DNA from 4 places in the Aurantimonas sp. A2-1-M11 genome. Region 2 is predicted to be linked to each of the others. Evidence: predicted binding sites of a transcription regulator. Region 2 holds the regulator's gene; each other region holds the start of a gene.
What was found. Region 2 encodes LexA, which represses DNA repair genes until DNA is damaged. Its sites were predicted from a motif close to TGTTCNNNNTGTGTTCNG; they were not measured.

Region 1: the regulator LexA is predicted to act here: its motif matches at 1,017-1,034, upstream of VQ042_RS20995 (nucleoid-associated protein).
Region 3: the regulator LexA is predicted to act here: its motif matches at 1,383-1,400, upstream of VQ042_RS08890 (putative DNA modification/repair radical SAM protein).
Region 4: the regulator LexA is predicted to act here: its motif matches at 1,010-1,027, upstream of VQ042_RS13625 (PA0069 family radical SAM protein).

Annotation. Positions count from the first base shown of each region.
Region 1 is NZ_JAZHLI010000067.1:17,843-20,039, reverse strand. It holds gene VQ042_RS20995 (nucleoid-associated protein) at 1-978, opposite strand, end outside; gene VQ042_RS20990 (MOSC domain-containing protein) at 1,158-1,739, opposite strand; gene VQ042_RS20985 (DedA family protein) at 1,781-2,197, opposite strand, start outside.
Region 2 is NZ_JAZHLI010000003.1:87,313-89,509, forward strand. It holds gene VQ042_RS02250 (molybdopterin molybdotransferase MoeA) at 1-720, shown strand, start outside; gene lexA (transcriptional repressor LexA) at 764-1,483, shown strand; gene VQ042_RS02260 (ComEC/Rec2 family competence protein) at 1,580-2,197, opposite strand, start outside.
Region 3 is NZ_JAZHLI010000014.1:51,629-53,825, forward strand. It holds gene VQ042_RS08880 (xanthine dehydrogenase family protein molybdopterin-binding subunit) at 1-321, shown strand, start outside; gene VQ042_RS08885 (FAD binding domain-containing protein) at 459-1,265, shown strand; gene VQ042_RS08890 (putative DNA modification/repair radical SAM protein) at 1,414-2,197, shown strand, end outside.
Region 4 is NZ_JAZHLI010000027.1:11,608-13,804, reverse strand. It holds gene moaB (molybdenum cofactor biosynthesis protein B) at 1-414, shown strand, start outside; gene VQ042_RS13630 (glycosyl transferase family 2) at 424-960, opposite strand; gene VQ042_RS13625 (PA0069 family radical SAM protein) at 1,086-2,197, shown strand, end outside.

The DNA of each region.
Region 1 (2,197 bases), on a different contig from region 2:
TTCCTCGCGAAACCAGAGCGCGAACCCCTCTTTGGCGACGAGACGCTTGTATTCCCGTTTGGGCAGACCCTTGCGGTCGAACTGAAACGACTCGGTCTCCATGGCGCGGTTCGCAAGCTTGCGTTCGAAGGTCTTCAGCACCGCATCCTTGGCCGGGCCGTCGATCCCGCCGGCGATGGCGCCCCAGAATTCCTCAGGATTGTCGCTGTCGAATCCGTTCAGGCGTTCGAAGGTCTCGCGCAGGCGACGGGTCGGCGCCTTCGCCACCTCGGCAGGCATGACGTCCCTGTGCTTGTCGATCGTCGCTTTCGCGGCCTTGAAGAGCTTGCTTGTGAGATCTTCCTTCTCGAAGGTTCGCCGAACATCCAGAAAGTTCTCGAAGTGCTGCGTGGCGTCGCGGTACCTCGACGAGGATCGGTCGATGACCAGGATCCGATGCCGATGCCGCTCGGGATCAGCATGTTTCGGATCGGCCAAGCGGATAACGACGGACTTCTGCATGGCCTTTCGGTCCTGCGAGAAGTTCTGGACGACGCTCTCCATCAGCGGCTTCGGGTCAGCTCCGTCCTCTGCTTCGAGGCTGTAGGTGATGACGGCGTGGTGGTCGAACTTGATCAGCGCAACAAGCCTCGATTCGTTCGTCCGCATGGCCAGCAACATCAGAGCGCCGGGCGCCATTCTATTGTCGCCTTTCACCTTGTCCTTAAAACGCCTGGCAAGGCTTCTGGACGTCGCGAGGAACCCGTCATCGGGATCTGGATCGGCAAGGGCGCCCTCGACGAGGGCGGGAATCCCTGAGCCTTCGTTGAAGTCGTAGGAGGCACCGCGAAGCGTATCGCGCACCCTCTTGGCGAAGAACTCCGGATACTGCGGAGGTTTCGTCTCCGCCAGGAAAAGCGGGTCAGGCCTGTCGGGCCGTACGACGTGGAAAATCATTCGGTCGATCGTGAGGGTGTCGAGCTCGTCTTCGTTCAGCATGGATCCCCCGACGTGAAAGACAGGGGAATCCTCTAGCGAGTTCTTACCGAATTCTCAACGCGGATCACTACCGGAGATTGCGATACCTCGGCGACCGACGGGAGTTGTTCAGACTTATGCCCGTTTGTTCAGACTTATGGGTCAGGAAACACCGCGCCTCAACCGACCGTCGCGGCGCCTCAGGCGTAGATCCACTGTTCGGGAATACGGGCCTCGCAGGTCTCGCCGACGGCGATGCGTCCGGGCTTTTCCACCCAGGCAACGAGGCCGCGGCGATGCTTTGCTGCCTTCACGAAGTCCAGTTCCACGTCGCTGCGCCCCTCGTAGCGGGCTGCGATCGCGGCACCGGAGAACCGGCAGGGGCCGTTGTCGCCGTCGATCCGCAGCGTCACGCCGCCGGCAAACATCAGGATGGTGCGCGGCGGCAGCCAGGACAGATGCGCGATGCCGGCAATCAGGAGATTGCCCCCGATCCATTCCGGCCGGATCTCGGCGATGTCCAGTTCCGCGGCGGCGGCCGCCAGCTCGTCGGCGGCCAGCAGCGACAGCTGCCGCTCGTTGCGCATCTTCGTGCCGCGTGGATACCAGGGTTCGCGGGCGCCCGAGCGGCGCGTCGTGCCGCCGTGGCGATCCCCGTCGATCCCGTCAAAGCCGAGATCGAGATGATCGACCGGCTGGGTTTCGAAGCCGTCGCCCTGCGTGCGGTAAAGTCCGTCGATCGTGGCGGCCAGCTTCTGCGGCCGAGTGCGTTCCATCTGCATCCGTCGTTGCGTCCCGGATCGTGTTGGCGGGGACGACCCGCCTATCCGGACGCGTCGTCGGTGTTGGGCTCCGAACGCTTGTGGTTGCGGTCGAAGGTGGCGACACGGTAGATGTAGAAGGCGACGATGGCGATGAGGACAACGTTGGAAACCGGCCCCACATAGGATTCCACCGCCTCGTAGTTCTGGCCGAGGGCATAGCCGGCATAGGCCAGAAAGCTGGTCCAGATGGCGCTGCCGGCGGCGGAGAAGATCAGGAAGGTCAGGAACGACATCCGCGCGATGCCGGCCGGCACCGAGATCAGGGTGCGCACCGCCGGCACCAGACGCCCGAAGAACACCGCGGCAATGCCGTATTTGCGGAACCAGCGGTCGGCCGCCTCGACGTCCTCAGGCCCCATGGTCAGCCACCGTCCATGGCGCTCGGTGAAGCGGATCAGGCGCGGTTCGCCAACAAA
Region 2 (2,197 bases):
GCCCGGCCGAAAGTGGCGATCCTGGCCACAGGCGACGAACTCGTCTTGCCCGGCGAAGCCATCGGCCCCTCGCAAATCGTCGCGTCCAACACCTTCGGCGTGGCCGCGCTCGTGCGCGAGGCCGGCGGCGTGCCGCTCAATTGCGGGATCTCGCCCGACCGGGAATCGGCCATCGACGCGCAGCTGGCCAAGGCGCTGGCCGACGGCGCCGACATCTTCGTCACCATCGGCGGCGCCTCGGTCGGCGACCACGACCTCGTCGGCAAGGTCTTCGCCGCCCGCGGCGTCTCGCTGGATTTCTGGAAGGTGGCGATGCGCCCCGGCAAGCCCTTGATGGCTGGCAGGCTCGGCGACATGCGCGTCGTCGGCCTGCCCGGAAATCCCGCTTCCTCGATGGTCGCGGCGACGCTGTTCCTTGCGCCACTGGTCCGTCGCCTCGCGGGCCGCCCGGACAGGCCCCTCCGACGCCGGGGGATCCTCGCTGCGCCGATGCCGGAAAACGGCGACCGCACGGATTTCGTTCGCGCCCGGATCAAGCCGGACGACGCTGGCCCGCCCCGGATCGTGCCGCTGCCGCGGCAGGATTCGTCGTTGTTGTCGATCTATGCCGCCGCCGATGCCCTGCTGGTTCGCCCCGTCGGCGCGGCACCCGCGCAAATCGGCGATCCGTGCGACTATGTCCCCCTGACGGCGCTGGAGCCACTTGCAGAACACAACTAGAACAGATAGGTTTGTTCAGGTTTTGTTTTGAGGAGTCGCCCGGATGCTGACGCGCAAACAGCACGATCTTCTGGTGTTCGTGAACGATCGGGTGCGCGAGACCGGCGTGCCCCCGTCCTTCGACGAAATGAAGGATGCGCTGGACCTGCGGTCCAAATCCGGCATCCATCGCCTGATCACCGCGCTCGAGGAGCGGGGCTTCATCCGCCGCCTGCCCAACCGGGCCCGGGCGCTCGAGATCCTGAAACTGCCGGAATCGATCCAGGGCAACCGCCCGGCTCCGGTCGGACGCACCGGCTTCAAGCCGAGCGTCATCGAAGGCAGCCGCGATACGGGCCGCCCCGCGGCGGCCACCCAGGCGCAACCGGCCAGGGCAGCCGCATCGACGTCGATCCCCGTCATGGGCCGTATCGCCGCCGGCGTGCCGATCTCGGCCATCCAGCACAACACCCATTCCATCGTCGTGCCGCCGGACATGCTGGGCAGCGGCGAGCATTACGCCCTCGAGGTGAAGGGCGACTCAATGATCGAGGCCGGCATTCTCGACGGCGACACGGTGGTCATCCGCCGCGGTGAGACCGCAACGCCGGGCGAGATCGTGGTCGCACTGGTCGACGACGAGGAAGCGACGCTGAAGCGGTTTCGCCGGCGCGGTGACACGATCGCGCTGGAAGCGGCGAATCCCGCCTACGAGACGCGGATCTTCGGGCCCGACCGCGTCAAGGTGCAGGGCAAGCTGGTCGGGCTCATCCGTCGCTACTGATCGGGCTTCGCCGGCAGGTGCTGTTCGCAAAGGCCCGGTTCAGCGTTTTCGGTCAGGTGCGCGTCGAAGCGCCTGACGCGGACTTTCGACCGGCCGTTATTCGGCATCTGCCGCGCGAGCGGCGTCCGGATTCGGGGCCGGTCCGGCGGGCGGCGTCTGCATGTTCGCGGCGGTGCCCGGCGCCTCCCGCCGCGGCGGAGCTTGCGCTGCTGGCGGCTCGGCATCCGGTGCGGCCGGCTTGCGCCAGTATTCGGGCCAGGGCGCCAGGCGATGGGCTTTCCACCGCGTCGGCGGATCCTCGATGGCCTGCACGACCACGGGTCGGCCGGTCGCCGCATCCCGGCTGATGGCCAGCGAGCCACTGTGCCGCAGGGTGCGCAGCGTCACCAGAATGGCGCCCGAACGACATGCACTAAGGCGGATCGCCCGCGAGACGATCGCCACATCCCCTTCGTCGCAGGCGTCACCCGTCCGGGCGTAATCCTCCGTCCAGATCACCCACAATCCGCTGCGGGTCGCAAAACGGCAATATTCAGCTGCGCAATCGGCCGGAACCGTCGGGCGCTGCCGGTCGGCCGAGGCAGCCCGCGGCGCGCGGGCCTCGAAAGCCCGCTCCCATTGGTCGGCGACGAAGGCGCTGGGGCGTGCCCTCAGGAAGGCGAGCGCGCCGTTTTCGTCCAACGTCGCGACCTCCTTGCCGTCCTCGAAGAGCAA
Region 3 (2,197 bases), on a different contig from region 2:
CAGGTGCATGGCGGTCTCGCCCAGGGCATCGGCCAGGCGCTGCTGGAAGGTGCCCATTACGACGAGACCGGCCAGCTGGTGACGGCGTCCTACATGGATTATGCGATGCCGCGCGCCTGGGACATGCCGATGTTCGACGTCTCGACCCACGAGACGCTGTGCCCCGGCAATCCGCTCGGCATGAAGGGCTGCGGCGAGGCGGGGGCGATCGGTTCGCCGCCGGCCGTGATCAATGCCATCACCGATGCGATCGGCAACAACGACCTGACCATGCCGGCGACGCCGCAGAAGGTCTGGCGGGCAATCCACCACGTCGCCTGACGGCGACCCGTTCATCCGGCGGCCATCGACCGGCCGCCGGCTTTCTTCCGGGACCGTCGGTCCCGCCTTCGACTGAGCCGCGCCGTGCGGCCCGCGCCATTCACGACAGGCGCGGCCCGGCGCCAAGGGAGACCAGGATGTACGAGACCACCTATCATCGCCCCACGACCATCGACGAGGCCATCCGGCTGGTCGGCGACAGCGGCGGGGAGGGCAAGTTCCTCTCCGGCGGCATGACGCTGATCCCGACCATGAAGCAGCGCCTGGCCGCGCCGTCGACCCTGGTCGATCTGCGCCATGTCGCCGAGCTGAAGGGCATCACCGTCAACGGCCGTGACATCCGCATCGGCGGCGGCACGACCCATGGCGAGATCGCCGGGCATGACGGCATCCGGTCGGCCTGCCCGGGCTTTGCCGCGCTGGCCGGCCTGATCGGCGACGTGGCCGTGCGTCACATGGGCACGATCGGCGGCTCGGTCGCCAACAACGATCCGGCGGCGGACTATCCGGCAGCGCTGAAGGCGCTGGGCGCGACCATCCACACCTCCCGGCGCGAGATGCCGGCCGACGAGTTCTTCGTCAGCCTGTTCGAGACGGCGCTGGAAGAGGACGAGATCGTCACCGCCGTATCCTTCGAGGCGCCGGAGCAGTGCGGCTACGAGAAGTTCCGCAACCCGGCATCGCGCTATGCCATGTGCGGCGTCTTCGTCGCCAAGCGCGGCAATGGCGTGAAGGTGGGAGTCACCGGCGCGGGCTCGAACGGCACCTTCCGCTGGGAACCGGCAGAACAGGCGCTGTCGCTGAATTTCGACGGCGCGGCGATCGACGATTTGTCGGTCGATCCGAGCGACATGCTGTCCGATCTGCACGGCTCGTCGGACTACCGGGCCAATCTCGTCAAGGTCGTCACCAAGCGCGCGGTCGCCAAGGCGCAGTCGCACTGAGCGTCAAACCGCATCACAGAACCAGACGGCCGGGCCCTTCGCCCGGCCGTCGTCGTTTCGGCATACGGTCTGCCCTGCGACAGCCTGTAGCAGGCTGTCCGGCCACCGGCCCCTCGCCGGAACATTCCGAGAACGCTATACAGGCGGGATGGCCAAGACCACGCTCATCGACAAGCTGGCGATCCTCTCGGACGCCGCCAAATACGACGCCTCCTGCGCGTCCAGTGGATCGACCCGCCGCGACTCGGCGAAATCCGGCGGTATCGGCTCGACCGAGGGCTCGGGCATCTGCCACGCTTATGCGCCGGACGGCCGCTGCATCTCGCTGCTCAAGATCCTGATGACCAATTTCTGCGTCTATGACTGCGTCTATTGCGTCAATCGCTCGTCGTCCAACGTGCCCCGGGCGCGCTTTTCCGTACAGGAAGTCGTCGACCTGACGATGTCCTTCTACCGGCGCAACTACATCGAGGGGCTGTTCCTTTCCTCCGGCATCATCCGCAACTCCGACTACACGATGGAGGAGATGGTGCGGATCGCCCGCAAGCTGCGGCTGGAGGAGAATTTTCGTGGCTATATCCACCTGAAGACGATCCCCGACGCCGCGCCGGCGCTGATCGAGGAGGCGGGTCTCTTCGCCGACCGCCTGTCGATCAACATCGAACTGCCGACGGATGTGACGCTGGAGGCCTTCGCCCCGGAGAAGAAGCCCCGCGACATCCGCCGGTCGATGGGGCATCTGCGCGCCAAGATCGAGGAACACAAGGGCGAGAAGCGCGACCGGGCCCGGCCGGCGCGCTTTGCCCCCGGCGGTCAGTCGACCCAGATGATCATCGGCGCCGACGGGTCGGACGACGATGCCATTCTCGGCCGGTCGGAAAATCTCTACGGCAATTACCGCCTGAAGCGGGTCTATTATTCGGCCTTCTCGC
Region 4 (2,197 bases), on a different contig from region 2:
GACCGGCAGATCGTCACCGACGACGTGCCGGCGATCCAGGAGGCCGTCAGGACCTGGTGCCGGCGCGAGGACGTCGACGTGGTCATCACCACCGGCGGCACCGGCTTCACCGGCCGGGACGTGACGCCCGAGGCGCTCGAACCGCTGTTCGAGAAGCGCATGGACGGCTTTTCGGCCATCTTCCACCGGATTTCCTACGAGAAGATCGGCGTGTCGACTATCCAGTCACGGGCGACGGGCGGCGTGATCGACGCCACCTTCGTCTTCGCCCTGCCCGGTTCGCCGGGGGCCTGCCGCGACGCCTGGGATCACATCCTGGCGGCGCAGCTCGACTATCGCCACAAGCCCTGCAATTTCGTCGAGATCATGCCGCGGCTGGACGAGCACCTGCGCCGCGGCGGCCGCACCGCCTGACGCGGGCCGTCAGTTGCCGCTACTGCCGCGAACGGCCGGGCGGATGAAGGCCCGCATCCGCGTCACCGCGACGCCCTTGGCGACCTCCTCCAGGCTGAAGGCGAGCTTCGACAGGCCGATGGCCTGGCGCTTCTGGACGAGGAACCCTTCCGCCATCGCGGTGCGGATCTGGCGGAACCGGACGAAGAAACCCGGCCGGTCGTTGGGTGACCGGCGAAAACGCGCCGCCGGCGTCGTGGCCCGCCCTGCCCCCACCTGGTCGGCATGCTCGACGACGGCCTCCATCCAGCCCGGCAGCAGCCGCGCGCCAGGCTCCAGCAGCAGCAGCCAGTCGCCGCGCGCCGCCTCGATGGCCGTGCGGAAGTCGCCCGCGGCAACGATGCGGCAGCCGGCATGGTCAGCCACCTTGCGGGCGTTCTCGTCCATGCCCCGGTCGACCAGCACGACCTCGCGCACGAGCCCTTCCACGGCGCCGGGGATGAGCGACGCCAGGCTTGCCGCCAGCCACTGATCCTCGGGTCCGCAATCCATGAAAACGCTCAGCATCCCCTGCTCTAACCGAGCCAGCGGCCCGTGACCAGAACGGAACCTATTTTGTTCTTGTCTTGTTCTCATATCAGGTCTAGGACATTCGTCGCAGACAGGTTCCAGGAACCAGGGAGAACAGCGCCATGCAGGACATCGCCAAGGCCGACCGCGCTGCGTTTTCCGCGCCCGACGGCATCGACATCGCCAACCACATCATCGGCGAGGCAGGCCTGCGGATTGGCTTCGACCGGCGGCGTGGCCGCGGCGCGGGGTTGAACCCCAGCGGCCGCTTCGAACCGTTCAAGCGGCAGGCCGTCGACGACGGCTGGAACAGCCTCGACGACCTGCCGGCCTTCAAGACCGACGTGCAGGTCGAGAAGCCTAGGACGATCATCAGCCGAAACACCTCGCCAGACATATCCTTCGACCGCTCGATCAATCCGTATCGCGGCTGCGAGCACGGCTGCGTCTACTGCTTCGCCCGGCCGTCCCACGCCTATATGGGCCTGTCGCCCGGCCTCGACTTCGAATCCCGGCTGTTCGCCAAGCCGAACGCCGCCGAACTGCTGGAGCGGGAGCTGTCCAAGCCCGGCTACCAGGTGAAGCCCATCGCCATCGGCACCAACACCGATCCCTACCAGCCCATCGAGAAGACCTGGCGGGTCATGCGCGAGGTGCTGGAGGTGCTGGAAGCGGCCAACCATCCGGTCGGCATCGTGACCAAGTCGGCGCTGGTCCTGCGCGACATCGACATCCTGTCGCGGATGGCGGCCAAGGGACTGGCCAAGGTGGCGCTGTCGGTGACCACCCTCGACCGGACGCTGGCGCGGGCCATGGAGCCCCGGGCGGCGACGCCGGCCAAGCGGCTCGAGGCGGTCCGGACCCTGAGCGAGGCCGGCGTGCCGACCATGGTGATGACCGCGCCGATCATTCCGGGCCTGACCGATTCGGAGATCGAGCGGCTCCTGGAATCGGCGCAGACCGCAGGGGCAAAGGAGGTCGGCTACGTCCTCCTCCGGATGCCGCTGGAAGTCTCGCCGCTGTTCAAGGACTGGCTGCTGCGCCACTACCCCAACCGCTACCGGCACGTCCTGTCGCTGCTGCGGTCCATGCGCGACGGCAAGGACTACGACGCCGAATGGGGCAAGCGGATGCGCGGCACCGGGCCCTACGCCTTCCAGATCCGGCGGCGGTTCGAGATCGCGGCGCGCCGCCTCGGCCTGAACGAGACCCGCACGCAATTGCGCTGCGACCT